Regions from separate parts of the Microbispora sp. CL1-1 genome, predicted to be linked through region 3. Evidence: riboswitches for the same ligand, from Rfam matches in the RefSeq annotation. Region 3 holds a riboswitch; each other region holds the start of a gene.
The links. A riboswitch is a leader RNA that binds a small molecule or an ion and turns the genes downstream of it on or off. The one in region 3 is predicted to bind cobalamin.
Positions count from the first base shown of each region.

Region 1: it holds a riboswitch for cobalamin, as region 3 does, so the genes downstream of both, HCK04_RS27995 (ribonucleoside-diphosphate reductase subunit alpha) here and HCK04_RS00135 (ABC transporter substrate-binding protein) in region 3, are expected to answer to the same signal.
Region 2: it holds a riboswitch for cobalamin, as region 3 does, so the genes downstream of both, HCK04_RS18010 (cobyric acid synthase) here and HCK04_RS00135 (ABC transporter substrate-binding protein) in region 3, are expected to answer to the same signal.

Region 1 covers NZ_JAATEK010000029.1:25,128-34,641, reverse strand. The annotation lists gene HCK04_RS43790 (oxidoreductase) at 1-1,387, shown strand, start outside; gene HCK04_RS28000 (ribonucleotide-diphosphate reductase subunit beta) at 1,533-2,537, opposite strand; gene HCK04_RS27995 (ribonucleoside-diphosphate reductase subunit alpha) at 2,534-4,858, opposite strand; cobalamin riboswitch at 4,993-5,224, opposite strand; gene HCK04_RS27990 (tripartite tricarboxylate transporter substrate-binding protein) at 5,270-6,208, opposite strand; gene HCK04_RS27985 (AraC family transcriptional regulator) at 6,549-7,361, shown strand; gene HCK04_RS27980 (isochorismatase family cysteine hydrolase) at 7,373-8,038, shown strand; gene glmS (glutamine--fructose-6-phosphate transaminase (isomerizing)) at 8,091-9,514, opposite strand, start outside.
Region 2 covers NZ_JAATEK010000013.1:132,760-142,273, reverse strand. The annotation lists gene HCK04_RS18025 (ABC transporter ATP-binding protein) at 1-579, opposite strand, end outside; gene HCK04_RS18020 (FtsX-like permease family protein) at 563-3,070, opposite strand; gene HCK04_RS18015 (FtsX-like permease family protein) at 3,067-5,769, opposite strand; cobalamin riboswitch at 5,906-6,029, shown strand; gene HCK04_RS18010 (cobyric acid synthase) at 6,143-7,645, shown strand; gene cobN (cobaltochelatase subunit CobN) at 7,642-9,514, shown strand, end outside.
Region 3 covers NZ_JAATEK010000001.1:25,817-35,330, forward strand. The annotation lists gene HCK04_RS00125 (Gfo/Idh/MocA family oxidoreductase) at 1-779, shown strand, start outside; gene HCK04_RS00130 (acyltransferase) at 742-2,013, opposite strand; cobalamin riboswitch at 2,495-2,631, shown strand; gene HCK04_RS00135 (ABC transporter substrate-binding protein) at 2,709-3,659, shown strand; gene HCK04_RS00140 (iron ABC transporter permease) at 3,906-4,934, shown strand; gene HCK04_RS00145 (ABC transporter ATP-binding protein) at 4,931-5,746, shown strand; gene HCK04_RS00150 (adenosylcobinamide amidohydrolase) at 5,743-6,522, shown strand; gene HCK04_RS00155 (serine/threonine-protein kinase) at 6,519-8,357, opposite strand; gene HCK04_RS00160 (zinc ribbon domain-containing protein) at 8,386-9,514, opposite strand, start outside.

The DNA.
Region 1 (9,514 bases), on a different contig from region 3:
CGGCGGTTCGGCCCGGGTGCCGGGCGTCCGGCTCGCCGGGGCCCGGATCATCGGCGATCTCAACCTGTCCGACGCCACGATCGAGGCGAAGATCCACCTGCTCGACTGTCACATCGCCGGGACGGTCTCGTTCAACGACGCCAGGACCAGGGGCGTGCGGCTGCGCCGCTGCGACATCGTCCGCTTCCGGGCCAGCCGGGCCACGATCGACGGGCTGCTCGACCTCGACGGATCGGCCGTACGCGAGGGGGTGCGCCTGGACAACGCCCACGTGACCGGGCAGCTCCGGCTCTCCGGTGCCCGGTTGGGCACACCCGGCCAGAATCCCTACCGGGGCACGCCGCCCGGGGCGCCGTCCCTCCTGGAGCAGGCGCACTGGAGCGGGCCGGAGGGATCGCAGGAGCCGCGCACCTGGGAGTCGGTCGCGCTGTGGGCCGGCGGGCTGGTCGTGGACGGCAGCGCCTTCTTACGGAACATGCGGGCCACGGGCGGGCTGCGGCTGATCGGCGCCCGGTTCGCCAGCGGGCTCTACCTCCAGGGCGCGGTCGTCACCGCGGACGGCGTCCCCGCCGTGCACGCCGACCATTTGCAGGCCGACGCGGCCGAGCTCGGCGCGGGCTTCACCGCCCACGGCACCGTACGGTTGCGCGGCGCGCATATCCGCGGGGTCCTGTCGTTCCACGGGGCGGTGCTGCGGGCGACCGGACGGGCGCTGCACCTGAGCCACATGCAGGCGGACGAGCTCATCCTGCTGCCCGAGTCGATCGAGGGCGAGGTCAACCTCGGCTACTCCCGCTTCGGTGTGCTGTTCGACCGCCCGGAGAGCTGCCCGGGCCACGTGCGGCTCGAAGGGCTGACGTACGAGTCGCTGCGCGGCCCGGCGACCCTGGCCGACCGGCTCTCCTGGCTGCGGCGCGACCCCGGAGGCTACCGCCCCCAGCCGTACGAGCAGCTCGCCGCCTACTGCCGGCGCATCGGCCACGAGCCGGACGCGCGCCGGGTGCTGCTGGCCAGGCAGCGGGCGCGGCGGCGGACGCTGCGGCCGCCCGGGCGGCTGTGGGGCCGGCTGCTCGACGGGCTCGTCGGGTACGGATACCGGCCCTGGCTCGCCGGGCTGTGGGCCGCGCTGCTCCTCGCGACGGGCACGGCGATCTTCACGCGGTGGCCGCCGCACCAGATCGGCCTGGACGAGTCACGCCATTTCAACGCCTTCGTCTACACGCTCGACCTGCTGGTGCCGGTGAGCGTGTTCGAGCAGCGCGGGGCCTGGGAGCCGGCCGGATGGACCCAGTGGCTGGCGAATGGACTGATCGCGGCGGGCTGGATCCTCGCCACCGCGCTCATCGCCGGCGCGAGCAGGCTCCTGCGGCCGTCCAACGCCCCCTGAACGGGAGTCGGTTCGGCGAGCCGGACGCGCCGGACGTACGGCACATCATAGTCAATCAAGTGATTGAATGACGTATCGCCGAAACCCCGGCGCACCCGTCCGATCCGGATGCGCCGGGCGAGCCGGGCGCCGAAAACCGTGCGGATCAGAAGGCCTCGTCGAAGCTGACGTCGCCCTCGACGGCCACCTGGTAGGCCGAGACACGGCGCTCGAAGAAGTTCGCCAGCTCCTGCACGTCCTGGAACTCCATGAACGGGAAGGGGTTATCCGTGCCGTACCGCACGGGCAGGCCGAGCCGGGCGAGCCTGCGGTCGGCGACATACTCCAGGTAACGCCGCATGTTGTCCGCGCTCATGACGCCGTGCCCGTCGCCGCACAGGTCGCGGGCGAAGGCGAGCTCGGCGGCGACCGCCTCCTCCATCATCCGCGTAACCTGGGCCGCCAGCTCGTCGTCGAACAGGTCCGGCTCCTCGCGGCGTACGGTGTCCACCACCTCGAAGGCGAACTCCATGTGCATCGACTCGTCGCGGAACACCCAGTTGGTGCCGGTCGCGAGACCGCCGAGCAGCCCCCGCGAGCGGAACCAGTAGACGTACGCGAAGGCGCCGTAGAAGAACAGTCCCTCGATGCAGGCGGCGAAGCAGATCAGGTTGAGCAGGAAGGCCCGCCGGTCCTCCCGGGTCTCCAGCCGGTTCAGCTCGCTGATCGAGTCGATCCAGCGGAAGCAGAACTCGGCCTTGTCGCGGATCGACGGGATGTGCTCGACGGCGGCGAACGCCTTGGCCCGCTCGTCGTGATCGGGCAGGTAGGTGTCGAGCAGGGTCAGGTAGAACTGGACGTGCACCGCCTCCTCGAACAGCTGCCTGCTCAGGTACAGCCGCGCCTCGGGGGCGTTGACGTGCTGATAGAGGTTCAGCACCAGGTTGTTGGCCACGATCGAGTCGCCGGTCGCGAAGAACGCCACGAGCCGGTTGATCAGGTGGCGCTCCCCCTCGTCGAGGGTCGCGAGGTCGGCGAGGTCGGAGGCGAGATCGACCTCCTCGACCGTCCAGGTGTTCCTGATCGCCGCGCGATACCTCTCGTAGAACCCGGGGTAGCGCATCGGGCGCAGGGTCAGGTCCATGCCGGGGTCGAGCAGCATCGTTCTCATTGGCAAGCCTCGCAGATCTCGGGGTTCTCAAGGGAGCAGGCGACGGCGTCCACCGGCGTGACCGCGGGGACGGTCGTCTGGGCGATCCTCGTCGCCGGGCGGGAGCGCAGGTAGTAGGTGGTCTTCAGGCCCGACCGCCAGGCGTAGGCGTACATCGACGAGAGCTTGCCGATGGTGGGGGCGGCCATGAAGAGGTTGAGCGACTGCGACTGGTCGACGTACGGCTGCCGCGCGGCGGCCAGGTCGATGAGCGCCTTCTGGGGCAGCTCCCAGGCGGTGCGGTAGAGCGTCCTGAGTTCGGCCGGGATAGCGGCGATGTCCTGGATCGAGCCGTCGTTGAGCTTGATCGCGTCGCGCATCGACCGCGTCCACAGGCCGAGGGCCTGGAGGTCCCGCACGAGATAACGGTTGACCTGGAGGAACTCCCCCGACAGCGTCTCACGTTTGAAGACGTTGGACACCTGCGGCTCGACGCACTCGTAGCAGCCCGCGATCGAGGCGATCGTGGCCGTCGGCGCGATCGCGATCAGCAGGGAGTTGCGCAGCCCGGTCTCCGCGATCCTGGCCCGCAGCGCGGCCCACTCCTCCGGGTGGACCGGGGTGCACGGATAGTGGTCGAGGTGCAGCACGCCGTCCGCCGCCCGCGTCTCCCCGTACGCCGGGTGGCGCCCGCGCTCCGCGGCCAGGTCGGCCGAGGTGCCGTACGCCGCGAGCGCGATCTCCTCGGCGATGCGGGTGGACAGCGCGAGCGCCTCGGGCGAGTCGAACGGCAGGCGCAGCGCGAAGAACACGTCGGCGAGGCCCATGACGCCGAGGCCGACCGGCCGCCACTTGCGGTTGGCCGCCTCCGCCTCGGGCGTCGGATAGAAGCCGAGGTCGATCGTCCGGTCCAGGAACCGTACGGCGGTGCGGACGGTGGCGCGGAGCCTGCCGAAGTCGACGGCGTCGCCCTCCGGGGTCAGGTGCGCGGCGAGGTTGACCGAGCCGAGGTTGCACACGGCGGTCTCGCCGTCGCTGGTGACCTCCAGGATCTCGGTGCACAGGTTGGACAGGTGGATGACGTTGCCGGGCCGCGCGGTCTGGTTGGAGGCGCGGTTGGAGGCGTCCTTGAACGTCATCCAGCCGTTGCCGGTCTGGGCGAGCGTGCGCATCATCCGGGCATAGAGGGCGCGGGCCGGCACCTGCTTGACGTAGCACCCGGCGGCCTCCAGCTCGCGATAACGGGTGTCGAACGCCTCACCCCACAGGTCGGTCAGCTCGGGGACCTCCTTGGGGTCGAACAGCGACCACGTGCCGTCCGCCTCGACCCGGCGCATGAACTCGTCGGGCACCCAGTTGGCCAGGTTGAGGTTGTGCGTGCGCCGCGACTCCTCGCCCGTGTTGTCGCGAAGCTCCAGGAACTCCTCGATGTCGGCGTGCCAGGTCTCCAGGTAGACGCAGGCCGCGCCCTTGCGCCTGCCGCCCTGATTGACGGCCGCCACCGACGCGTCGAGCGTGCGCAGCCACGGCACGATGCCGTTGGACAGGCCGTTGGTGCCCCGGATCAGCGAGCCGCGCGAGCGCACCCGCGTCCAGGCGATGCCGATCCCGCCCGAATACTTCGACAGCCGGGCCACCTGGCCGTACCGCTCGTAGATGCTCTCCAGCTCGTCCCTCGGGGAGTCGAGCAGGAAGCACGACGAGAGCTGCGGCCGGCGCGCGCCCGAGTTGAACAGCGTCGGCGAGCTGGGCAGATAGGCCAGCGTGGACATCAGGCCGTACAGCTCGGCCGCCTCCGCCACCGTGGCCGACAGCCCGCAGGCGACGCGCAGCAGGAAGTGCTGCGGGCGCTCCAGCACGCGCCGGGTGACCGGGTGGCGCAGCAGGTAGCGGTCGTAGACCGTGCGCAGCCCGAAGTATTCGAACCGGTCGTCGGCCGCCGGGTCGATCAGCGCGTCGAGCGCCTCGGCCTCACCGGCCACGAAGGCGGCGACGGCGTCGCCAAGCAGCCCGGCGGCGTGGGCGGCGGCGACCGACTCGGAGAACGTGCGCACCCCCTCGGCCGCCGCCTCCTCCGCGATCAGCCCGCTCAGCAGCCTGGCCGCCCGGCGCGAGTTCTCCGGGTCGGCGATGACCCCGGCCGCCGCCTCCTCGATGGCCTGCCAGACCTGCGCCGCGTCCCACCCGCCGTCCGGGCCGCCGTCCGGGCCGCCGTCCGGGCCGGCCGATGCCCGCCGTACGGCACCGGTGGAGGGTCCGGAGTTCCCCGCCGAAGCCCACGGCCCGCCGCGTACCTCTGACGCGGGGTCCGCGGAAGCGGAGGCCGGGTCGGTGATCGTCATCAGATGCCCTCTCCTCGTCGTCTCGTGTCCCGGCCGGACCGGAGGGAGGCATGCCGCGGCGCACGCGCACGAGAGGGATTCGTGCCGTGACGATGCGGCGAGCCCGCCCTCGGGGCCCGGCGCGGGGCGCGCGCCCATGCGCGCGCATCGCTGGCAGGTCTTCGGACTCGCGGGCGCCCGGCCGGGCTCGCGCCCTGCCGGTCCTACTGGCCGTCGCTTCCCGGGCGCGCTCGCGCCCAGTGCTCGGAGCACAGCACCGTGCTGTGCCGACGGCGGTCGTTCCCGCTCACCGCTGCGGGGCAGTCCCGGATTTCCACCGGGTTCCCTCTTGCCTCACCAAGGTGAACCAGCAACGCGATGGATCCTACATCTAGTGGCCCTTCCCGCAAGCGCCCCCACAAGTTGTGTTTTTCAGCGGAGTCCGAGATCATTGAGGAGCAGGGCCGTACGGCGCGCCTCGCCGGCGAGCCATTGCCGGAAGTCGTCGCCGTCGAGCCACATCGGCGTCCAGTCGTTGCGCTCGCACAGGCGCCGCCAGCCCGGCGTGCCGGCGACGGCACGGCACAGATCGAGCAGGGCGTCCGGCTCGGGCGTGCCGCGCGGGGCGATCAGCCCGGTCCAGTCGGCGAACACGACGCGTACGCCCGACTCCGACAGCGTCGGCGCGTCCACCCCGGACAGCCGCTCGGCGGAGGAGACGGCGAGCGGGCGCAGCCGTCCGGCGCGCACATGGGGGGCGACCTCGCGCCTGCTGCCGAACCCGAGCGCGAGCCGCCCGTCGACGACCGCGGCGACGGCCTGCGCCCTGCTGCCGAACGCGACGTAGTCGAGCAGGCGGACGTCGGCTCCCAGGCCCCGGGCGGTCATGCCGAACAGCAGGTGTTCCGGGCCACGGTCGGCGCCGCCCGCGACCCGGTGCGCCCCCGGGTTCCGCAGCAGCGCGGCGGCGAACTGGTCGAACGTGCGATAGCCCGAGTCGGGCGAGGCGACCAGCACCTCCCACTCCCCCGCCAGCCGCGCGAGCGGTACGGCCCGGGCCACGAGGAGGGGGTCGCGGGCCAGCGCGCAGGCGGCGAGCAGCGCGGAGTCGGCGACCACCAGGCCGGCCCCCGGCCGGTTCAGGTCGGCGAGAGCCGTCCCGCCGCCACCGGTCTCCCGCCTGATCCGTACGGCCCGGGCCCAGCCACGCCCTTCCACGAGCGACTTGAACCCGGCGGCGACGCCCTCCCCGCACCCGCCGGGCGGGCCCGGGACCATCAGGGAGAGCTCCCCGCGGCGCGGGGGTGCGGGGACACCGCATGCGCCCGCGAGGGCCAGGACTCCCAGTGCGAGGACCGTACGGCGTCGCATGTCGGCACCCTCCACCCCGAAGAGTCCCTTACATGCACAGACTATGAGTAACTACACCATGTCACCACATAACGGACGTTACGGCTGCGGCGATCGATGGGTGGTTCTCGCCGGGTAGAGGGCGATCCCGCGGTGGTCGCGGGTCAGGCGCCTGCCGCAGGAGCTCGGAAAGAAGCCGTCGTCCTCGCTGCGATGGTGACTGCCCAGTGCGGCACAGCAGGTGTGACAGTGGGCACGCAGGTCGGGCTTGATCACCTCGACCCGCTTGGCTCGCGCGGGCAGTTCCGCGTGCGCAACACCCGCTCGGTCAGGGATACAGGCGTCGTATACAAAGGCAGGCATGGAGGACCTTGTCGAGCACCGTTACGGCCGCGACGACATACGGCTGATGACGGCGTCCTTCCGTAGGCATCACTTCGTTCCGCACGCGCACAGCGAGTACGCCATAGCGGCGATCGAGCGCGGGGTGGAGGCCGTCCGCTATCGCGGCGCCACCGAGCACGCGCCCGCGGGCAGCCTGCTCCTCCTCGACGCCGACACCATCCACGCCGGCCGTCCCGGCATCCCCGAGGGCTGGGACTACCGGGTCTTCTACATCCCGCAGCACCTGCTCGCGGAGCTCGCCGGGCACCGGCCGGCCTTCTCCACACCGGCTCCGTACGATCCTCGCCTGGCCGCCCGCCTGATCCGGCTGCACCGCCGCCGGGACCAGACCTCCCTCGCCGCGCAGGAGGAGTTCGAGGCGCTGTGCACCGAGATCCTCGCCCGCTACACGCGCCGCGGAATCGCCCCGGCGCCCATCCGCACGACGCCGGCGGGGCCGGTCGCGAAGGTGCAGCGGCATCTGGCCGAAGACCTGCGGCGCACCCCAAGCCTGGACGAGCTCGCGCAGGTGGCGGGCCTGCCCCGGTTCCGGCTGCTGCGCGCCTTCCGCCGCGAGACCGGCGTGACCCCGCACGGCTACCTGCTCCAGCTCCGCCTGCGCTGCGCCCAGCAGCTCCTGACCGCCGGGCACACCATCGCGCGGGCCGCCGCGGAGAGCGGCTTCTACGACCAGGCGCACCTGCACCGCCATTTCCGCCGTACGTTCGCGGCCACCCCGGGCCGGTTCGCGCGCAACGACGTACAAGACCGGCGCGGCTCGCGCGCCTAGCGTTGCCGGGCATGGACGAATACACCAGCCACGAATACACCGGGCCCGAGTTCTCCCGCAGCGCGCTGCTCATCATCGACCTGCAGCGCGACTTCGTCGCCGGCATCGCCGGCACCGCCGAGGTGCTGCCCGCGGTCCGGCGCCTCACGCACGCGTTCCGCGAGGCGGGGCGGCCCATCGTGCATGTCGTGCGCCTCTATCTGCCCGACGGCAGCAACGCCGACCTGTGCCGCCGGACGCTGCGCGGCATGGTCAACCCGCACTCCCCGGGCTCCCAGCTGGCCGCCGGACTGCTCCCCGGCGGGCTCCCCGGCGGAACGGCGGAACGCGAGCTCGACCCGGACCTGCTCCTCGCGGGACGCGCGCAGGAGGTCGGCCCGGGCGAGCACATCCTGTACAAACCCCGCTGGAGCGCCTTCTACGGCACCCCGCTGCTGGAGCACCTCGCGGAACGCGCGGTGAGCACCGTGGTCGTCGCCGGGTGCAACTACCCGAACTGCCCGCGTTCCACCCTCGTCGACGCGACCGAGCGCGACCTGCGCGCCGTCGCGGTCCGCGACGCCCTGTCCGGCTGGACCGCCGGCGCGGACCGCGAGCTGGCGGGGATGGGCATCGCCTGCCTGGACACGAGCGAGGTCGTCGCCGCCGTCTGGTCGCGCGCGGCGTCCCGGGCCTGACTCCGTACGGCCCGCACCGGCACGCGGCGTGGGCCGTACGGCGTGCGGACGGTTATTCGACCGTCACGCTCTTGGCGAGGTTGCGCGGGCGGTCGACGTCGCGCTCCAGGGCGACGGCCGCGTGGTAGGCGAAAAGCTGCAGCGGGATCGTGAGCAGGATGGGGTCGAGCTCGACCTCGTTCTTGGGCACCACGATGCAGTCGTCGGCCGCCTCGGACGTGCGGTGGCCGACCATGAGGATGCGCCCGTGCCTGGCCCGGATCTCGCCCAGCGTGGTGAGGTTCTTGTCGAGCAGCTCGTCGTCCGGGACGATCGCGACCGTCGGCAGCTCGGGGCTGATCAGCGCGAGCGGGCCGTGCTTGAGCTCGCTCGCCGGGTATGCCTCGGCGTGGACGTAGGAGATCTCCTTGAGCTTCTGCGCGCCCTCGCGGGCCACCGGGTAGCCGCGCACCCGGCCGACGAACATCATGCCCGGCGAGTCGGCGTACTTCTTCGCCAGATCCCTGATCCGGTCCTCCAGCGTGAGGATCTCCTTGATCTGCTCGGGCAGCCGGCGCAGGCCCTCGCAGATCCTGCGGCCGTCGGCGGGCGACAGGTCGCGTACGCGGCCGAGGTGCAGGGCGAGCAGCGCGAACGCCACGGCCGTCGAGGTGAACGCCTTGGTGGACGCCACCGAGACCTCGGGGCCCGCGTGCAGGTAGATGCCGCCGTCGGTCTCCCGGGCGATGGCACTGCCGACGGTGTTGACGATGCCGAGCACCCGGCCGCCCTTGCGCTTGAGCTCCTGCACCGCGGCGAGCGTGTCGTACGTCTCCCCCGACTGGCTGATCGCGACGTACAGCGTGTCGGGCTCGACGACGGGGCTGCGGTAGCGGAACTCCGACGCGGGCTCGGCGTCGGCGGGGATGCGGGCCAGCTCCTCGATGAGCTGCGCGCCCATCTGCCCGGAGTAGTACGCGGACCCACAGCCGATGATCTTCACGCGGCGGAACGAGCGGGTCTCGCGGGCGTCCATGTTGAGGCCGCCCAGGTGGGCGATGTGGAACCGGTCGTCGATCCGGCCGCGTAGCGTGCGGGCGACCGTGTCGGGCTGCTCGGAGATCTCCTTGAGCAGGTAGTGCTCGTAGCCGCCGTTGTCGTAGTGGCCGGCGTCCCAGTCGACCGTGAACGGCTCCTTGGCCGTCTCCCTGGCGTCGCTGGTGAACGTGTTGAACCCGTCGGCCTTGATGACCGCGAGCTCGCCGTCCTCCAGGTGGACGACCTGCCGGGTGTAGCGGATGAGCGCGGCGACGTCGGAGGCGGCGAACATCTCCTTCTCGCCGAGGCCGAGCACGATCGGGCTGCCGTTGCGGGCCACCACGATCTCGCCGGGACGCTGCGCGTCGATGACGGCGATGCCGTACGTGCCGACCACGCTCTTCAGCGCCCGTGAGACGGCCTCGCGCAGCGAGTCGGTCTCCTTGACCATGCGCCCGA
Region 2 (9,514 bases), on a different contig from region 3:
GGCGAGCACCACCTCGGGCGCGTTGGCCAGCGCCACGGCGACGGCCACCCGCTGCTGCTCGCCGCCGGACATCTCCCCGGGCCGCCGGTCCGCGCGGTCCGCCATTCCCGTCAGCTCCAGCAGCTCGTCCGTACGCGACGACCTGGCCCGCCGCGACGTGCCGCCCGCCAGCCGCATCGGGAGCATGACGTTCTCCCGCGCGGTGAGGTACGGCAGCAGGTTGCGGGAGGTCTGCTGCCAGACGAAGCCCACGACGGAACGCCGGTAGCGGAGGCGGTCGCGGGGGGTCATGGACAGCAGGTCGATCCCGGCGACCCGGGCGAGCCCCGCCGTCGGCACGTCGAGCCCCGACAGGATGTTGAGCAGCGTCGACTTGCCCGACCCGGAGGCTCCGACGACCGCCACCAGCTCGCCCCGGCCGATGAGCAGGTCGAGACCCTGCAGCGCGACCACCTCGACCGCGGCGGGCCCCTCGGTCTTGTAGATCCGCACGAGGTTGTCGCACAGGATGTGGGCGTCCGCGCCGAACACGGGTCCGCCCCGCGTGGCCCGGGCCTCCAGGTCAGCCAGCGTGTCCACGTCTTCCTCCCCAATAGGCGCCCGCGAGGGCGACGGCGGCGACCCCGGCGGCCAGAGCACCCGCGACAACGCCGGGCAGCGCGGGCAGGAGCGCGCCGCCCGACAGCGCGCCCTGGCACCCGCCCGCGTACGCCGACAGGTCGATTCCGATCAGCGCGGGCATGGCGAGCCCGGCCGCCAGCCCGGCGACGGCGGTCAGGACGAGCAGCGGGGCCGCCTCCAGGACGGTGACCAGCCCGGCCTGCCTGCGCGTGAGGCCGAGGGCGCGCAGCAGCCCGAGGTCCTCCGCGCGCCGGGCCGCGCCCCCGGTCAGGGCGATCGCGACGGCCGCCAGCGCGTACGCGGCCAGCGCCGCGGCGGCGACCCGCAGCGCGGCGGTCAGCGCCGCCGTCAGCGGCGCCCCGGTGATCTCGGCGAGCGCGCCCGCCACGGTGGTCATGTTCGCGCCGGACGGGAGCAGCGGCCTGACCGCTTCGGGGTCTCCCGCGATCAGCAGCGTGTTGACCTGTGCGGGAGCGCCGGGCAGCACGATGAGGGCGCCGTCGCCGGCCGCCACCCCGGGCATCGCGTCGACGGTCCCCGCCGGGGTGACCGTCGTCCGCGCGGGCCAGCCGACGTCGAAGCTCCCCGCGGCCGACAGGTCGCGCGAGACCAGCGCGCCGCTGCCCGGCGGCGGCAGGCGGAGCGGGCTGCCCGCGACCAGCCGGTGGTAGGCGCCGAGATCGACGGCGACGACCGTGGCCGGCCGCCCGCCGAAGCCCACCTCGGCGACCGTCGTGCCGACCGCGGCGGGGACGACGGCCCTGACGCCGGGCGCGTGGGCGATCTGCTCCAGCGTCTCCGGCGCGATGCCCTCCGCGCGCTCCACCCTGATCTCCGCGCCGGTCCGCTCCCAGGCCGCCTGCCGCTGGGCCTCCTCCAGCCCTCCGGCGGTGACCATGCCGTACGCCGCGAGGGCGACGGCCGGCAGCAGCGTGAGCACCGGCAGCGCGGCGCTCGGCACGGCCCGGGCGGCGGCGAGCCCGAGGAACGGCACGGCGCCGCTGCGCCGGGCGGCGGCCCGGAAGGCGAGGTGGATCAGGGCCGGGCCGGCCCGCAGCACCACCAGCGCGGCGGCCAGCGCCAGCAGCACCGGCCCGGGCGCGAGGAACGCGTCGCCCGTGCCGAGACCGCCAGTGCCGAGACCGCCCGTGCCGAGCCCGCGAGTGCGCAGAAGGTGCACGCTCGCCACCGCGAGCGCGAGCACCAGGAGCTCCAGCACGATGCGGCGCAGCGCGTTCCCCGACCGCCGGCCGCCGGACCGGACCAGCGCGGCGGCGCAGGCGATCGCGATGGTCCCCGCCGCCAGCGCGGCAGGTCCCAGCCGCGCGACCGCCGTCGGGGCGCCCGGCACGAAGCCCGCGGCCGCCTGGCCCGCCGCGGCCGCCGGCACCGCCACGAGCGCGACCGCTCCGCCGCAGGTCAGCATGGTCCGGGCGAGGGACGCGCCGCGGGCGCGCATCAGCAGCAGGTCGCCGCGCACCCGCCCGGCGAACAGCAGCACGGCCAGGGCCGTGGTGCCGAGGCACACGACGGCCAGCCCGCTCAGGAACACCGTGATGAGCGCCCGCGTGAGGGCCAGCCGTTGCAGGTACTCCGCCAGGATGCGGTCGAGCCCGGTCGACAGGGTGACTTCGAGGTCCTGCCTGCCCAGGCGGCGGCCGAACTCCGCCGTGTCGGCGAGCACGGCCGCCGCGTTGCCCGCGCCGATGCGCTCCTGCGCCGGGGTGACGAGCCATCGGAAGAGGATGGGCAGCTCGGCGCCCGCGAGGCTGTCGCCGTCGGCGAGCGCGGTGACGATCAGGTCGTCGTCCATGGCGAGCGGCACGCGGTGGTGGATGACGTAGGTGAGCTCCGGCTCCAGCGCCCAGAACCGGTCGGCGGGACGCACCGGCTCGAACAGCCCGGTGACCTTCACGGTCAGGTCGCCGAGGCGGAGCGTGTCGCCCGTTCTGATCGACATCTCCGTGGCGGCGACCGCGGGGACGGCCACCTCGACGCGGGTGCCGGAGCCGCGGCCAGGTGGGCCGCCCTTGACGTACCGCACATGCCGGCCCGCCCCTGAGACCCATTTCAGCGTCATATACCGATGCGCCCGGTCGTCGATCAGGATCGGCGACGAGGTGGCGAAGTCGTAGAGCCGGCCGGGATCGGCGACCTCCCGCAGCGCCGTTGGGAGCAGGGCGCGCCAGGCGGTGTCCGCCTTGGCCACCTGCTTCGTCGTCCGCATCCCCCTCGGGTCGAACGGCCGGCGGGTGAACTGGACCGCCAGCGAGGCCGTCCCGGGCGGGGCGGAGCCGACGGCCGACCTGGCCGCCGCGTCGAGGGACGACTCGACCATGCGGGGCAGGGCCGAGACGACCAGGGCGGCGCCGAAGACCAGCGCGGCCAGCAGCGCGGCCACACCCTTGTGCACTCCCAGAAGCCCGTGCACTCCCGGCAGGCGGATCATGACGCCTCCCCCGCACGCAGCACGGCGGCCGGCTCACGGCGGTGCAGCGACCGCGCGAGCCCCGCCACGATCGCGAGGAGCACCGCGAGGATCGCGACGGCGAGCGCCGCCACCTGTGGCCACGGCACGTGGAGCGACACCGGCAGCCCGCCCGCGGTCGCGTATCCGGCTGACACCATCGGCGGCACCACCGCGGCGGAGACGGCCACGGCGAGCGCCACCCCACCGGCCAGCGACAGCCCGATCACGAACGACTGCTCGGCCGCGAGCAGGCCGAGCGTCTGCCGGAAACTCACGCCGAGCGCGCCGAGCACGGCGAACTCCCCCCTGCGCTCGCGCGCCGAGACCGCCGTGTTGACCAGGAATCCCAGCACGGCGAACGCCAGCGCCGCCGCGAAGCCGAGCAGCAGCGCGCCCTGCAGACCGGCCGCCGTGGGGTCGTCCCGGTAACCGGCGGTGAGGGCGGCCGCGTCCACGATGTCCCTGCCGCGTCCCGAGGCGGCCAGGGCATCCCGAGTGGAACCGTCGGCGGCCAGCCACCACTCCGTCACCTGCCCCTCGGCGCCCTTCCCCCGGAACGCCGTGAGGTCGGCGAGCAGGGCCGGGGTGCCCTCGGGCGTGCCGGGCATCGCCGTGACGACGCCCACGACCCGGACGGGGATCGCCGCCGTGCCCGCGGTGATCCTGGTGGTGTCCGCCAGCCCGGGGGTCACCACGACCGGGAGCGGTCGCCCGGCGGACCCGGTGATCCGGGAGGCCAGCGTGGCCGGCGGCAGTTGCGACAGGTCGGGGCGCAGCAGCAGCACCCGGCCCAGATCCGCCGCGTCGGCGGCGATCAGCGTGGCGTCCGCGCCGTCGGCGACGACCGTGGCGCGGTGCGCGGGCACGGCCGCCGCGACCCCCGGCAGCCTGGTGAAGGTCCGGGCGTCGTCGCCGGGCAGGGCCGGGACGCGCAGCGAGGATCCGGCGACGTGCCTGGCCCGGTCCTCCTGGGCGGAGCGCCAGGTCGCGGCCGTGGTCAGGGACAGCACGCCGATCGCCGTCGCCATCGTCAGCAGCAGCGCCGGGCCCGAATAGCGGGCCGGGCGCCGGCTCACCTGCCGGGCGGCCACGGCCGGGCCGAACCCGGGGCGTCGCCGCGTCGCCCGCTCGGCGATCTTCGCGACGGCGGGCACCAGCCGCAGGGCGGCCATCCCGCCGCAGAGCAGGGCGAGCGCCGGCCCGGCCCCGACGAGCGGGTCGAGCCCGAGCTCGCCGCCGAGGCGCGTCGTCTCCGCCGCGTCCTGGCCGCGCAGGCGCCAGATGGCGAGGGCCGCCAGGACGAGCAGTGCCACGTCGGCCCCGGCCCGCTGCACCAGGCCGGGCCGGTCGGCGCGCCCGCGCGCCGCCTGCTCCTCGACGTACGTGCGGCGGGCGGCGAGCAGGGGCGGCGCCGCCAGCATGGCGGCGCAGGCGAGCGCGACCACCGCCGCCACGGCGAACGTGCTGCCGTCGGGCGCGCGGGGCGGCTCCACGCCGGTGGCCTCGATCCAGGGGAAGGCGCTCAGCAGCCGCAGGAGGACGGGTGCGAGGAACGGCGCCGCGGGCGCGCAGGGCAGCGCGATCAGCAGCGCCTCCCCCGCCGCCATGGCGGCGAGCCGCGGCGACCCGCCGCCCCTCGATCGCAGCAGGGCCGTCTCCATCCGGCGGTGTTCGGCGAGCAGCCGCGCGGTCAGCGCCAGCGCGTACGCGGCCAGCACGAGCAGCTGGAGCACCGGCACCAGCATGGTCGAGCGGGCGACCAGCGCGCCGTGGTCGAGCCGCAGCAGTGTGCCGGACAGCGTCTCGGTGACCGTGCACCGGGGGCAGCCGGACCGTACGTCGGCGGAGATCCCGGCGACCGACGCCGAGAACGGCCGCAGTCGCTCGGGCGGGAGCCGGCGCAGGTCGGGCTCGGCGAGCCAGCGGGCCGAGGCGCCGGCCGCGAACCGGTCGAGGAAGACGCCGGTCGGCACGACCATGGGGCCTCGGGAAGTGAAGTCGGCGGTCTGCGTGCCGTGGCGCAGCAGGTCCTCTCCCGTCCAGCGCGGGTCGTCGGGGTCGCGCAGCCGGAAGACGCCGGAGACGCGCACGCGGGCCGGCTTGCCGTCCAGGCGTCCGACGACGGTGAACGTGTCGCCGGTGGAGACCCTCATCGCCCGCGCGGCCGGCTCCGAGAGCGCGACGGCCGTATCGCCTGCCGTCCCCGCTGTCGTTCCCCGTGCCGTCCCCGCGGTCCCTTTCCGCGTGGGCCATCGGCCGCTCACCAGGTCGGCCTGGCCGTCCAGTCCCTCGTACGTGGCGAACCGGGTCAGGACGGGCTGACCGCCTTTATCTCGTCCCCTCAGCGCGTAGGAGGCGGACTCGACGCGCGCGGTGACCCGTACGGGCACCTCGCCATGGGCGTGGGCGATGCCCGCGCGGACGGCCTGGTCGACCTTCGCGAAGTCCCCGGACGTGACCGAGGAGGTGACGACGGTGGCGGTGGCGGCGAGCGGCGCCATGTCCAGGGCCCTCCGCACGCCCGCCTGGCTCGCCGACCCCGCGTGCAGCAGCAGCGCCGCGATCGCCGTGGTGGCGAGCAGGATGGAGCCGAACGCGGCCGCCAGCAGCAGCGGCTCGGCCAGCGCACGTCGGATCACCAACGGCAGCCGCCCCAGCACTGCCCTCCCCCGTTTCACCCGGGCATCATGGCAAAGCCGATCCGGGCACACCACACCGGCCCGACATACGTAGCGATTCCGATATATCCGACAGACCGTACTTGCGGGACATCCGGCACGAAGGTGTAAGTTGACCCCGCAAGCGACGGACGCGGAGGAAGCCGGTGTGAATCCGGCGCGGTCCCGCCACTGTCACCGGGGAGCGAACCTCACCCACGCCACTGCCCAGCACGGGCGGGAAGGCTGAGGGGAGCGCTGATCCGGGAGCCAGGATACTCCGGCCGTCGGACCTTCTACCGGGGGCGCGGATACCCCCAGGGGGGACATGCCATGGCCCGGACAGGCCTGCGCAGACGCGCCTCACTGCCGGTTTCGCGCTCCACCTGCTGACGTGGCCGGCGGCGGCCTGCTCGTGGCGGGCACGACCTCCGACGCGGGAAAGAGCGTGCTGGTGGCCGGCCTGTGCCGGTGGCTGGCCCGGCGCGGCGTACGGGTCGCGCCGTTCAAGGCGCAGAACATGGCGCTCAACTCGATGGTCACCGCCGACGGCGGCGAGATCGGGCGGGCCCAGGCGATGCAGGCCGTGGCGGCCCGGGTCGAGCCCGAGGCCGCGATGAACCCGGTGCTGATCAAACCCGCGGGCGATCGGCACTCCCACGTGGTCGTGCTCGGCCGCGCGCACGCCGACGTGGACGCCATGTCCTACCGCGACCACAAGATGCGCCTGCTCGACGTCGCCCTCGACGCGCTCGACGGCCTGCGCCGCCGCTACGACGTCGTGATCTGCGAGGGCGCGGGCAGCCCCGCCGAGGTCAACCTGCGCGACCGCGACATCGCCAACATGGGCCTGGCCCGCGCCGCCGGCCTGCCGGCGCTCGTCGTCGGCGACATCGACAGGGGTGGCGTGCTCGCGCACTTCGCCGGCACCCTCGCCGTGCTCGACCGGCACGACCAGCGGCACATCGCGGGCTTCGTGGTCAACAAGTTCCGCGGCGACCTCGCGCTGCTGCGGCCGGGGCTCGACTGGCTCACGGAGGCGACCGGCCGGCCGTGCCTCGGCGTGCTGCCGTGGCGCTCGGGCCTGTGGCTCGACGTGGAGGACTCCCTCGACCTCGACAGCCGTCCCGGCCTGCTCACCCCGCCGGTGGGACGTGACGTGCTGCGCGTGGCCCTCGTGCGGCTGCCGCGCATGTCCAACGTCACCGACGCCGACGCGCTCGCCGCCGAGCCGGGGGTGAGCGTCCGCCTCGTCACCACCCCCGCCGAGCTCGCCGACGCCGACCTCGTCGTGCTGCCCGGCACCCGCGCCACCGTCGGCGACCTCGCCTGGCTGCGCGAGCGCGGCCTGGACGAGGCGCTGCGCCGCCGCGCCGCCGAGGGCCGCCCGGTGCTCGGGATCTGCGGCGGCTACCAGATGCTCGGCACGGTCATCGACGACGAGGTCGAGAGCCGGGCCGGCCGGGTGCCCGGCCTCGGGCTGCTGCCTGCCCGGACGGCGTACGCGCCGGGCAAGGTGCTCACGCTCGCGGAGGGCGAGTGGCGGGGTCACGTGGTCGCGGGCTACCAGATCCACCACGGCCGGGTGACCTTCGACGGCGGCGAGCCGTTCCTCGACGGCTGCCGGGCCGGGCAGGTGTGGGGCACGACCTGGCACGGCCTGTTCGAGCGCGACGGATTCCGCCGGGCCTTCCTCGCCGAGGTCGCCGCCGTCACCGGCCGGGCCTGGCTGCCCGGGACCGGAACGTTCGCCGCGCACCGGGAGGCCCGCCTCGACGCCCTGGGCGACCTCGTGGAGGAGCACCTCGACACCGAGGCCGTGTGGCGGCTCATCGAGCGCGGCGTGCCCACCGGCCTGCCCATCGCCGAGCTCACGCTGCGGGAGGACCGTCCATGACGACAGCGCCGAGGATGCTGCTGCTGTCCACCGCCGACACCGAGCTGCTCGCCGCGACCCGGAGCGGGGCCGGCTGGCGGGTCGCCAACCCCGCGCGTACGGCCGCGGAGGACGTGCCCGCCCTGGTGGACGGCGTGGGCGCCGTCGTCGTCCGGCTGCTCGGCGGCAGGCGCTCCTGGCCCGAGGGACTCGACGCCGTGCTCGCGGCCGGGCTGCCCACCGTGGTCCTGGGCGGCGAGCAGGCCCCGGACGCCGCGCTGATGGCCCTGTCCACCGTGCCGTCCGGGGTCGCCGCGCAGGCGCTCGCCTATCTGGCCGAGGGCGGCCCGGACAACCTCGCGGAGCTGCGCCGCTTCCTGTCCGACACGCTCCTGCTGACCGGCGAGGGCTTCGCGCCGCCCCGGCCCACGCCCGAGTCCGGCGTACGGCCCGGCCGCGCCCGCCGGGAGGGCCGCCCGCTGGTCGGCGTGGTCTACTACCGGGCGCACGAGCTGTCGGGCAACACGGCGTTCGTCGACGCGCTGTGCGACGCCGTCGAAGCGGCGGGCGCCGACGTGCTGCCGGTCTTCTGCGGATCGCTCCGGGGCGCGGGTGACGACCTGCTCGACCTGCTGCGGCCCGTGGACGCGCTGGTCGTCACCGTGCTGGCCGCGGGCGGGGCGGTCGCCGCCGCCGCGAGCGCCGGGGGCGACGAGGACGCCTGGGACGCGGGGGCGCTGGCCGCCCTCGACGTGCCGGTGCTGCAGGCGCTGTGCCTGACCACGCCCCGCGCGGTGTGGGCGGACTCCGACGCCGGGCTGTCCCCGATGGACGCCGCGATGCAGGTGGCGGTGCCCGAGTTCGACGGGCGCCTGATCACCGTGCCGTTCTCGTTCAAGGAGGACGGGCCCGACGGCGTGCCGGTCTACGTCGCCGACGCCGAGCGGTGCGCCCGGGTGGCCGCGCTCGCGGTCGCGCACGCCCGGCTGCGCCACGTGCCGAACGCGGACAAGCGCCTGGCGATCGTGCTGTCGTCCTATCCCACGCGGCACTCCCGGGTCGGCAACGCCGTCGGGCTCGACACCCCGGCCTCCGCCGTCGTGCTGCTGCGCGCCCTGCGCGACGCCGGATATGACGTGGGCGACGCGCCCGACGACGGCGACGCGCTGATCCACGCCCTGATCGCGGCCGGCGGCCACGACGTGGAGTGGCTCACCGAGGAGCAGATCGAGGCCGCCCCCGCCCGCGTGCCGCTGCACGCCTACCGGGAGTGGTTCGCGGCGCTGCCCGGCGACCTGCGCGACGCGGTGACCGCCCACTGGGGGCCGCCGCCGGGCTCCCTCTATGTGGACGGCACCGACATCGTGCTCGCGGCGCTGCGGTTCGGCAACGTCCTGCTCGCGATCCAGCCGCCCCGGGGATTCGGCGAGAACCCGGTCGCCATCTATCACGACCCCGACCTGCCGCCCAGCCACCACTACCTCGCGGCGTACTGGTGGCTGGCCCGCGAGTTCGGCGCGCACGCGGTCGTCCACCTCGGCAAGCACGGCACGCTGGAGTGGCTTCCGGGCAAGGGGCTCGGGCTGGCGGCGTCGTGCGCGCCCGACGCCGCGCTCGGCGCGCTGCCGCTGGTCTACCCGTTCATCGTCAACGACCCCGGCGAGGGCACCCAGGCCAAGCGGCGGGCCCACGCCACCGTGGTCGACCACCTGATCCCGCCGATGGCGCGGGCCGACTCCTACGGCGACCTCGCCCGGCTGGAGCAGCTGCTGGACGAGCACGCCACCGTGGCCGCGCTCGACCCGGCCAAGCTGCCGGCCGTACGGGCACGGATCTGGACGCTGATCCAGGCCGCCCAGCTCCACCACGACCTGCACGTGGACGAGCGGC
Region 3 (9,514 bases):
CCGGAGTGTGGGCGCGCAGGCCCGAGGCGGCGCGAGCGCTGGCGGACGCCCACGGCGCGCCCGCCTTCGAGCGGCTGGAGGACCTGTTCGCGGCGTCGGAGGCGGTCGCCTTCTGCGTGCCGCCCACCGTGCAGGCCGAACTCGGCGTGCTCGCGGCCCGGGCGGGAAAGGCCCTGCTGCTGGAGAAGCCGCTCGCGGCCGACCTCGACGGCGCCCGGCGCCTCGCCGGGGCGATCGAGGAGGCGGGCGTCGCCTCCCAGATGCTCTTCACGTTCCGCTATTCGGCGGCGACGGCCGGCTTCCTGGAGCGGGCCCGGCGGATCGAGCCCTTCGGCGGGCACGCCGCGAACATCTCGGGAAGCCTGCGCGGCGGCCCCTTCGCCACCCCCTGGCGGCTGGAGCGCGGGGCGGTGCTCGACGTGGGCCCGCACACGATCGACCTGCTCGACGCCGCGCTGGGCCGCGTGGTCGGGGTCAAGGCCCACGGCGACCCGCTCGGCTGGGTCGGCCTGCTGCTGGAGCACGAGGGCGGCGCGGTCAGCGAGGCGTCGCTCAGCATGGCCGTCGAGGGGGAGACCCCGCCCAGCCGTGTCGACGTGTACGGCAGGCTCGGCACCGCCTCGCTGCTCGGCTCCGAGCTCGGCGACGTCTTCCCCGAGGTGGTGCGGCAGTTCGCGAGCACCGTGCGCGACGGCGGCGGGCATCCGCTCGACGCCCGCCACGGACTGCGCATGCAGGAGATCATCGACGACGTGGAGCGGCAGCTGCGGGCCGGCTGACCAGGGCGAGGCCCGCGCCTAGGGCGACGGAGGCGATCACCGGCGCGGGGCCGGGCGCGAACCCGGTGATGGTGAGCGTGAGCAGCGCGCCGCCCATGAGGGGTACGGCCACGGGCACGTGCCGGTGGGCGGCGGCGCCCGCGGGGTTCTCGAAGCGGCCGAGCAGCGCGGTGAGCCCGACCAGCACCAGCGCCAGGGCGGCCAGGCACGGCGGGGCGGCGCTCCACCAGGCCGCCGAGCCGGCGGTGGGCGTCAGCCCGAGCCCGATGACCGCCACACCGGCGACGGCGACGAGCGCGGTCATGTGCCACAGGTAGATCGTCATCATGTGCGGCGCGAGCGCGGTGAGCACCCTCTCGGCCACCGGCCGGGCGGCCAGCGCGTTCACGGCGGGGCGCAGCAGCATCGCCAGGCCGAGCTGACCGGCGAACAGTGCGAGCAGGCAGGCGCTCGGCGGGGCCATGTTCGAGATCATCCCCGGCATCCCGATCATGCTGGAGGGGTAGGGCCCGGTCGCCACCAGGGCCGCCACCATCGCGAACCCGGCCACCGCGAGCCCCGCGGCCCGCCGTCCCCTCAGCCACTCCAGGCCGCCTTCGGCGTACCGGAACCCGACCTGGTGGACGGCCGGCCAGACGAAGGCGACGTTGAGATAACCGGCGGCCTCCAGGCCGGAGAACCGGACCACGTCCGTCAGCACCGCGCCGCCCGCCAGCACTGGCAGGACCACCCCGGCCCGCATCCGCAGCAGGCGCGGCGTGGTCACCACGGCCAGCAGGTAGACCGCCAGGAACCACAGGAGCTGCCCGACCGTCCGCGCGGCCACCTCCACCGGCTGCGCGGGCACGCCCAGGGCCGTCAGGAGGTGGGGGAGCGGCAGCCACACGACCGCCAGCGGCACCACCGGCCAGGCCAGGCGGCGTACCCGCCGCGCGGTCCACTCCCGGGCCGTCCCGCCCCGGCGAGCCGCGGACCGGAAGCTGATCGCGTTGGCCGCGCCCCCGGCGAAGAACACCAGTGGCATGACCTGCGAGATCCAGGTGACGTACGGGATCGCCGCCAGGGCGTTGCCGGTCGTGAGCCGCCCCTGGGCGTACGACAGGACCGGCATCGTCCAGTGCTGGACGACCACCAGGACCATCCCGAAGACGCGCAGGACGTCGATGAAGCGGTCGCGCGGCGCGGGTGCGGCCGGGGCCCGCTCGGCTGCGGGGGGAAGCATGGTCAGGGACACGAGAAGCCGCCTTCGCTGTTTCGGGGCCGCCGCGGGGGCGTTCCGCGGGCGGTGGGGGCTCGAAGCCTCGGTGGTTCGGGGTTGCGGTGGTTCGGGGTTGCGGTGGTTCGGGGTTGCGGTGGTTCGGGGTTGCGGTGGTTCGGGGTTGCGGTGGTTCGGGGTTGCGGTGGTTCGGGGTTGCGGTGGTTCGAGGTCGGGGTGGTTCGAGGTCGGGGTGGTTCGAGGTCGGGGTGGTTCGAGGTCGCGGTGGTTCGGGGGCTGCGGTGGCCCGGGGCCTGGGGCCCGGTCTTCGCGAGCGGTTCAAGCGTCCCGCCGCGCCCCCGCCCGGCGCAGCGACGCGGTCCCTACTTCCGATCATGGGAGGCCCCCTACCACCGGGGTAGGGCCGGCCCTACCAACCCCGCGTACGCCCAGGCCGACGGCCGCGCGCGTGGATCGCCGTCCGCCCGGGGCGGTGGGGTCCCGGGCCGGGGGTGGACGCCGCGTGAGGGATTGGTACCGTTGCGTCCGACGCGCGCCGCGTAGCGAAGTCCGGTGAGAATCCGGCGCTGTCCCGCAACTGTGGTTCCCCGCCCCCGGGGACGAGCCAGGTCGCCTGCGCTGCGCGCCGACGCTATCGACCCTCGTGGAAAAGGGTGATCCGTCGCTTCCAGCGGGTCCCTCGATTCCCGGCATTCCCCCTTATGGAGGACCTCGTGAGGCCCGTACGCACGGCCGTCGCGGGTGTGGTGCTGGGCGTGCTCGCTCTGGCCGGCTGCGGCCAGAGCGACGGCGCCGCCACGTCCGCTACCCCCACCCCCGCCGTCTCGGACGGCACCGGTCAGGCCGCATTCCCCGTCACCGTTCAGGCGGGCAACGGCGCGGTGACCATCGCCAAGAAGCCCGAGCACATCGTGTCGCTGTCCCCGACGGCCACCGAGATCCTGTTCGCGATCGGCGCGGGCGCGCAGGTGACGGCGGTGGACGACCAGTCGAACTACCCGCCCGAGGCGCCCAAGACCTCGCTGTCGGGGTTCAAGCCCAATGTCGAGGCGATCGTCGCCACCAAGCCCGACCTCGTGGTGCTCGCCAACGACCTGGAGGGCGTGGTCACCGGGCTCGGCAAGGTCGGCGTGCCGGTGCTGCTCGAACCCGCCGCGACCAAGCTCGACGACACCTACGACCAGATCCGGGACCTCGGCGCGGCCACCGGCAACGCGGCCAAGGCCGACGAGGTGGCGACCGGCGTCAAGCAGAAGATCGACGCCCTCGCGGCGGCGGCGCCGAAGGACAAGGAGCTGACGTACTACCACGAGCTGGACACCACGCCCTACGCGGCGACGTCGAGCACGTTCATCGGGCAGGTCTACAGCCTGTTCGGGCTGAAGAACATCGCCGACGAGGCGCCGGACGCGGCGGGCGGCTATCCCAAGCTGTCGGCGGAGTTCATCGCCAAGGCCGACCCCGACCTGATCTTCCTCGGTGACACGAAGTGCTGCGGGCAGGACGCCGCCGCGCTGGCCAAGCGGCCGGGCTGGTCCGGCCTGACCGCCGTGAAGAAGGGCCGCGTGGTGGGGCTGGACGACGACCTCGCCTCCCGCTGGGGGCCCCGGGTCGCCGACCTCGCCCAGGCCGTCAGCGACGCCGTGCAGAAGGCGGCGAGCTGAGCCGGTGACGACGCGGACGCCCCTGGCGGCGCGGCGCCTGGTGGTACGACGCCCGCTGACACGGCCTCTGGTGACACGGCCTCTGGTGACACGGCACGGTGGCATGGTGCCCGGTGACACGACGCCCAGGGACACGACGCCCGGTGACCCGGCGCCCGATGACGCGGTGCCCGATGACACGGTGCTCGGTGGTGGGGTGCTCGGTGGCCTGGTGCCAGATGACGTGGTGAGGCCGGTGGTGGCGTCATGACCCCGGCCCGGCCGCGCGGCCGGGCGCTGCTCGTCGCGTCCGTCGTGCTGGCGGCCAGTCTCGCCCTCGGCCTGATGGCGGGCGCGGCGGGCATCTCGCCCCGCGCCATCGTGCTCGCACTGCTCGACCGGCTGCCGCTGGTGTCGGTGCACTCGGGCCTGTCGCCGGTCGAGGAGGGGCTGCTGTTCCAGCTCCGGGTGCCGCGGGTGCTGCTCGCGGCCGTCGTGGGCGGGCTGCTCGCCACGGCCGGGGCCGGCTACCAGGGCGTGTTCCGCAACCCGCTGGCCGATCCCTACCTGCTCGGGGCGGCGGCGGGAGCCGGCCTCACGGTGACGCTCGTCGTGGTCTTCCTGGGCGGCGACACCGGCGTGACCGCGGTGCCGATCGCCGCCTTCGCCGGGGCCGTCGGCGGGGTGTTCCTCGCGTACGCGCTGGGCCACACGGCGGGCCGGGGCGGCGGCACCGCGACGCTGGTGCTCGCCGGTGTCGCGGTCACCTCGTTCCTCACCGCCATCCAGACCTTCGTGCAGCAGCTCAAGGTGGAGGAACTGCAGCGGATCTACTCCTGGATCCTCGGCGACGTCGGCGGCGGCTGGGACCAGCTCCGCATGATCGCGCCGTACGCCGCGGTGTCCACCATCGGCATGCTGCTGCACGGGCGGCTGCTCGACGTGCTGTCGGTGGGCGACGAGGAGGCGGTGAGTCTCGGCCTGCGCGCGGCGCGGGTGCGCTTCGTCGTGCTGCTGGCCGCCTCGCTCGCCACCGCGTCGGCCGTGGCGGTCAGCGGGCTGATCGCGTTCGTCGGGATCGTGGTGCCGCACGTGGTCCGGCGGCTCGCCGGCTGGTCCTACCGGATCGTGCTGCCGGTGTCGTTTCTCGGCGGCGCGGCGTTCCTCGTGCTGGCCGACACGATCGCGCGTACGGTGCTCGCGCCGGCCGAGCTGCCGATCGGGGTCGTCACGGCGTTCGTGGGGGCGCCGTTCTTCGTCACCATCCTGCGCGTGACCCGGCGGGTGGGGACGTGAGCGGGCGGGCCGCACCGGCCGTCGAGGCGCGCGGCGTGGGCGTCACGCTGGGCGGGCGGCGGGTGCTCACGGACGTCACGCTGTCGGCCGCGCCCGGCCAGTGGCTGGCGATCATCGGGCCGAACGGCGCGGGCAAGTCCACGCTCCTGCGGGCCGTCGCCGGGCTGGTGCCGAGGGAGGGCGAGGTGCTCGTCGAGGGGACGGCCGTCGACGACCTGCGCCCGCGCCGCCGGGCACGGCTGATCGCCTACGCGCCGCAGAGCCCGGCGCTGCCGCCCGACATGACGGTCTACGACTACGCGCTGCTCGGCCGCACGCCGTACATCGCCTATCTCGGCAGCGAGAGCGCGCGGGACCGCGAGGTGACGCGGTCGGTGCTGGAACGGCTCGACCTGGACGGCTTCGCGTCGCGGCCGCTCGGGCACCTGTCCGGCGGCGAGCGTCAGCGCGTCGTGCTCGCCAGGGCGCTGGTGCAGCAGGCGCCGGTGCTGCTGCTCGACGAGCCGACCACGGCGCTCGACCTGGGCCACCAGCAGCAGGTGCTCGAACTCGTCGACCGGCTGCGCCTGGCCGACGACCTCACCGTCGTGACGACGCTGCACGACCTCAGCCTCGCCGGGCAGTACGCCGACGTGCTCGTGCTGCTCGCCGCAGGGCGGGCGGTCGCGGCCGGGCCGCCCGGACAGGTGCTGGCCGAGCCGCTGCTGACCGAGCACTTCGGCGCCCGCGTGCGGGTGGAGCCCGGCCCCGAGGGCCGCCCCGTCGTCCACCTGGTGCGCCCGTCGGTCTCCTCGATGGCGGAGGAGGCATGACGGGCCTCCTCCGGCCGTCCCTGACGCACCGTACGGAGGACGGCCAGCGGCTGGGCACGCTGCTGTGGCGGTTCGGGCCCGGCTGGCGGATGATCTCCTCGGCGATGCTGGGCGGCGGCATCGGTCCCCGGGAGTGGGTGCTGAACGCGCAGGTGGCCGCGGGTTACTCACGCATGGACCCGGTCGAGCACATGGACGCGCTCGGGCCCGGCGGCCCCGGGGTCGGCATGATGACGGCGGCGCTGGTGGAGCGGTACGTCACGGCGGCCGACGGGGGAGCGGAGGCCGTCGCCACGGTCGGCCTGGGCGTGCCGACCTGGGCGGCCGCGCCCGAGGGCGTGCCCGACCCCGGCCTGCCCGCCGCCCCTGCCGCCCCCGAGCCCGCTTCGGCGTCCGCGCAGGAGCCCGTCGGTCCGGCCGCATCCGGTCCCGCGCGCGAGCCGGTCGGCACGGGCGATGCCGGGATGCCGGCAACCGGTGGGCGGGCGCCGCGGCCGGGGACGATCAACATCCTGGTGGCCGTGCCGGTCGCGTTCTCCGACCCCGCGCTGGTCAACGCCGTCATGACGGTCACCGAGGCGAAGACGCAGGCGCTGCTTGAGGCGGGCTTCCCCTGCACCGGGACCGCGTCGGACGCCGTGTGCGTCGCCGCGCGGGAGGACGGCCCGGCGGAGGAGTTCGGCGGCCCGCGCTCCGTCTGGGGCGCGCGGATCGCCCGTGCGGTCCACCGGGCCGTCCTCGACGGCGCACGCGACTGGCGCACCCGGCGGGGCTAGGACGTGAACGCGATGCTGTTCACCATGTGGTCGATGTTCGACTGGTTGAACTTGCCCGGCGGGCAGAAGAACGTGATCAGGACGGTCGTGCCCGTGTCGCCCTGCCGTACGACGTAGGCGATGAACTCGAGCCGTCCGCCCTGCTGGGGGTCGCTGAGCACGCCCTCGATGCGGAACGCGGGTTTGGCCCCGACCGTCGTGGGCGTCGGCACACCGAAGTAGGTGGTCACGCCGGGCAGCGCCGGGCCCAGGCTCTCCTGGAGCTCCATCGGCGAGTCGGACGTGCTCAGGGTGTTGCTGACCTGGGCGAACACCCCGGCGGCCCGATCAGGCTGGTCCTTGATGATGGCGTTCACCTTCGACCAGTCGGTGTTGCCCGGCACCGCGAACAGCGCGTTGAACTCGTCCACCGCGGGGGAGGCGATCATCCACTGGTCGGCGTTCGTCTTGGCCTCGCCCCACGACGAGGGGTAGGACATGGTGAACGGCGCCGCCGTGCTGCCCGGGTAGGTGTTCCACGTCGCGGCGGTGTCCCCGCCCTTGGTCAGCAGCAGCGCCGCGGCGACGGCGATGGACACCAGGATCGCCAGGCCGCCGATCAGCGGCCCGAGCGGCAGCCCTCGCCGCTGGCCCTGCGCGCCCGCCGACGCGACCGTCGCCTGCGCGTTCGGCGACCCGGGAGGGTACGACCCGTGACCCTGCACATGGCCCATGGCACCGGTCGGATGGCTCACCGGCGGGTGGGACGACGCCGTGGGCGCCGAGTAGGAGGGATGGGTGACGGGCGGCCTGGTGCCGGGAGGGAACGAGGTGGGCGTGCCCGGCGGATAGGACCCCTGCGGCCGCGCCCCGGCCGGTCCCTGCGCGGCCGGAGAGCCGTGGGAGACCGGAGACCCCGGAGAGGCGTGGGAGACCGGCGGGTACGAGGGCACCGGGGGATGGGACGGGGTGACCGGGGGATACGACGGGGAGGCCGCCGGGTCGCCCGCGCCGCCGCTGATCGCGTCGCGCAGCGCGGACACGAACGCCTGGCACGTCTCGAACCGCTCGGCCGGCGACTTGGCCAGCGCCCGCGTGAGCACGGCGTTCACGGCGTGCGGCAGGTCCGGCCGGTACGGTGTGAGCGGCGGCGGGTCGTGGGACACGTGGGCGTAGAGCAGCGCCAGCTCGGTGTCCCGCTGGAACGGCGGCTGCCCGGCCAGCGCCTCGTACACGACGCAGGCGAACGCGTACAAATCGCTTCGGCCGTCGACCGGCAGGCCCCGGATCTGCTCCGGGGCGACGTAGCGCGGAGTGCCCATGAAGTGACCATGGCTGGTCAGCCCGGCCTCGGCCGAGGAGCTCTTGGTGAGCCCGAAGTCGGTCAGATAGACGTGGTCGGCCTGCGTGACCAGGATGTTGGCCGGTTTCACGTCGCGGTGCACGAGGCCGTGGGCGTGCGCGGCGTCCAGCGCGGAGGCGATCTGCACGAACAGCGGGTTGGCCCGGCCGACCGGCAGCGGGCCCTCCGACTGCACGAGCTTGCGCAGGTCGCTGCCCTCGACGTAGCGCATGGCGATGAACAGCAGATCGTCGCGCTCGCCGGCCTCGTACACCGGGATGATGTTGGGGTGGTCGATGCTCGCCACCATCCGCGACTCGCGTACGAACCGGTCGCGGAACCGGTCGTCGTGCGCGAGCTGCGGTGCGAGCACCTTCAGCGCCACGGCCCGCCCGAGCCGCTGGTCGCGGGCCCGGTAGACCGTCGCCATGCCACCACGTCCGACGACCGCCTCGACCGTGTAGTCGCCGAGCTGCCGCCCGACGAGCGGCGGCATCACGGGCCCCTCGGTCATACGGTCTCCCCCTTGAACGTTCTTCCGATCACGAATCGACTGGGTTCCCGCAGAAGCCGCAGAAACGGTGTCCCTGACCCAGTCGCATGCCGCACTGCGTGCAGAACTTGAGCTGCGCCTGTCCGCGTGGCGGCGACGGGTTCGGCGGGTAGGAGTGCCCGCGCGGCGGCGAGACGTCCTCCGGATGCGCGTGCCCGTGCGGTGGCGACAGGTCCACGGGGTACGCCTGCCCACCGGCCGGGGACGGATCCGCCGGCACGGGAGCGGGCGGCGGCGGCCCGACGACGTCGGGAGACCGGGCGGCCTCCGCCCCGAACACCCTCGTCACGGCGTACGGCGGCCAGGAGTTCTCCGGCGGCGGGTAGGACGCGGCCTCACCCGCGAAGTCCCCGTGCACGGCGTTGCCGGGTGCGGCGACACCGGGGTGGTCGGTCTGGCCGCCGGCGCCGGCGCGTGCGGCGCTCCTGCGGCGCAGCAGCACGACGCCCACGGCCAGCAGCGCGAGGACCACGACGCCGCCGGCCGCCCACACGTACGACGGCACCGACGACTTCGCCTGCGCGGCGGCGGCCGGGCTCGCCACCGGTTTCGACCCGGCGTCCTCCGCCGTGCCCGCCTTGGACTGGGCGACCCGCAGATGGTCGGCCGCCACCGCGTGGTCGGGCCGCAGGTTGAGCACCTGCTGCAGCGCCGGTATCGCGCCGGTGTAGAGCTTGTTGTGGTAGGAGGCGAGCGCGTTCTCGTACACGACGTCGACCGGGCCGCGGCGCGGCGTGACCCCGGCGGTGACCAGCGCGCTGCGAATGTCGTCGGCGGGGGTGATGGTCACCGGTTCGCCGCCGCCCCCGGAGACGAACCCGACCACCTCGCTCTTGCCGTCGTCGATGAGGGCCGCGCCGGGCGCGCCGTCGTCCAGCAGCTTGAGGACCTTGTCGCGCTCCTTGACGGTCCGGCTGCCCGGCGGATTCAGGTGCGCGGTGTCGAGCTTGGGCGGGGTCTTCGCCGAGGGCCTGCTCGGGAGCGACATGACGTCGAGCGACTCGACCGCGCCGCCGATCGTCGTGCCCAGCGGGACGGTGGGCAGTGACTGCTTCTCACCGCCCTTGGTGACCTTCAGCACGGCCGGGGACGCGGGGGAGGTCCCGGTGGTCAGGATC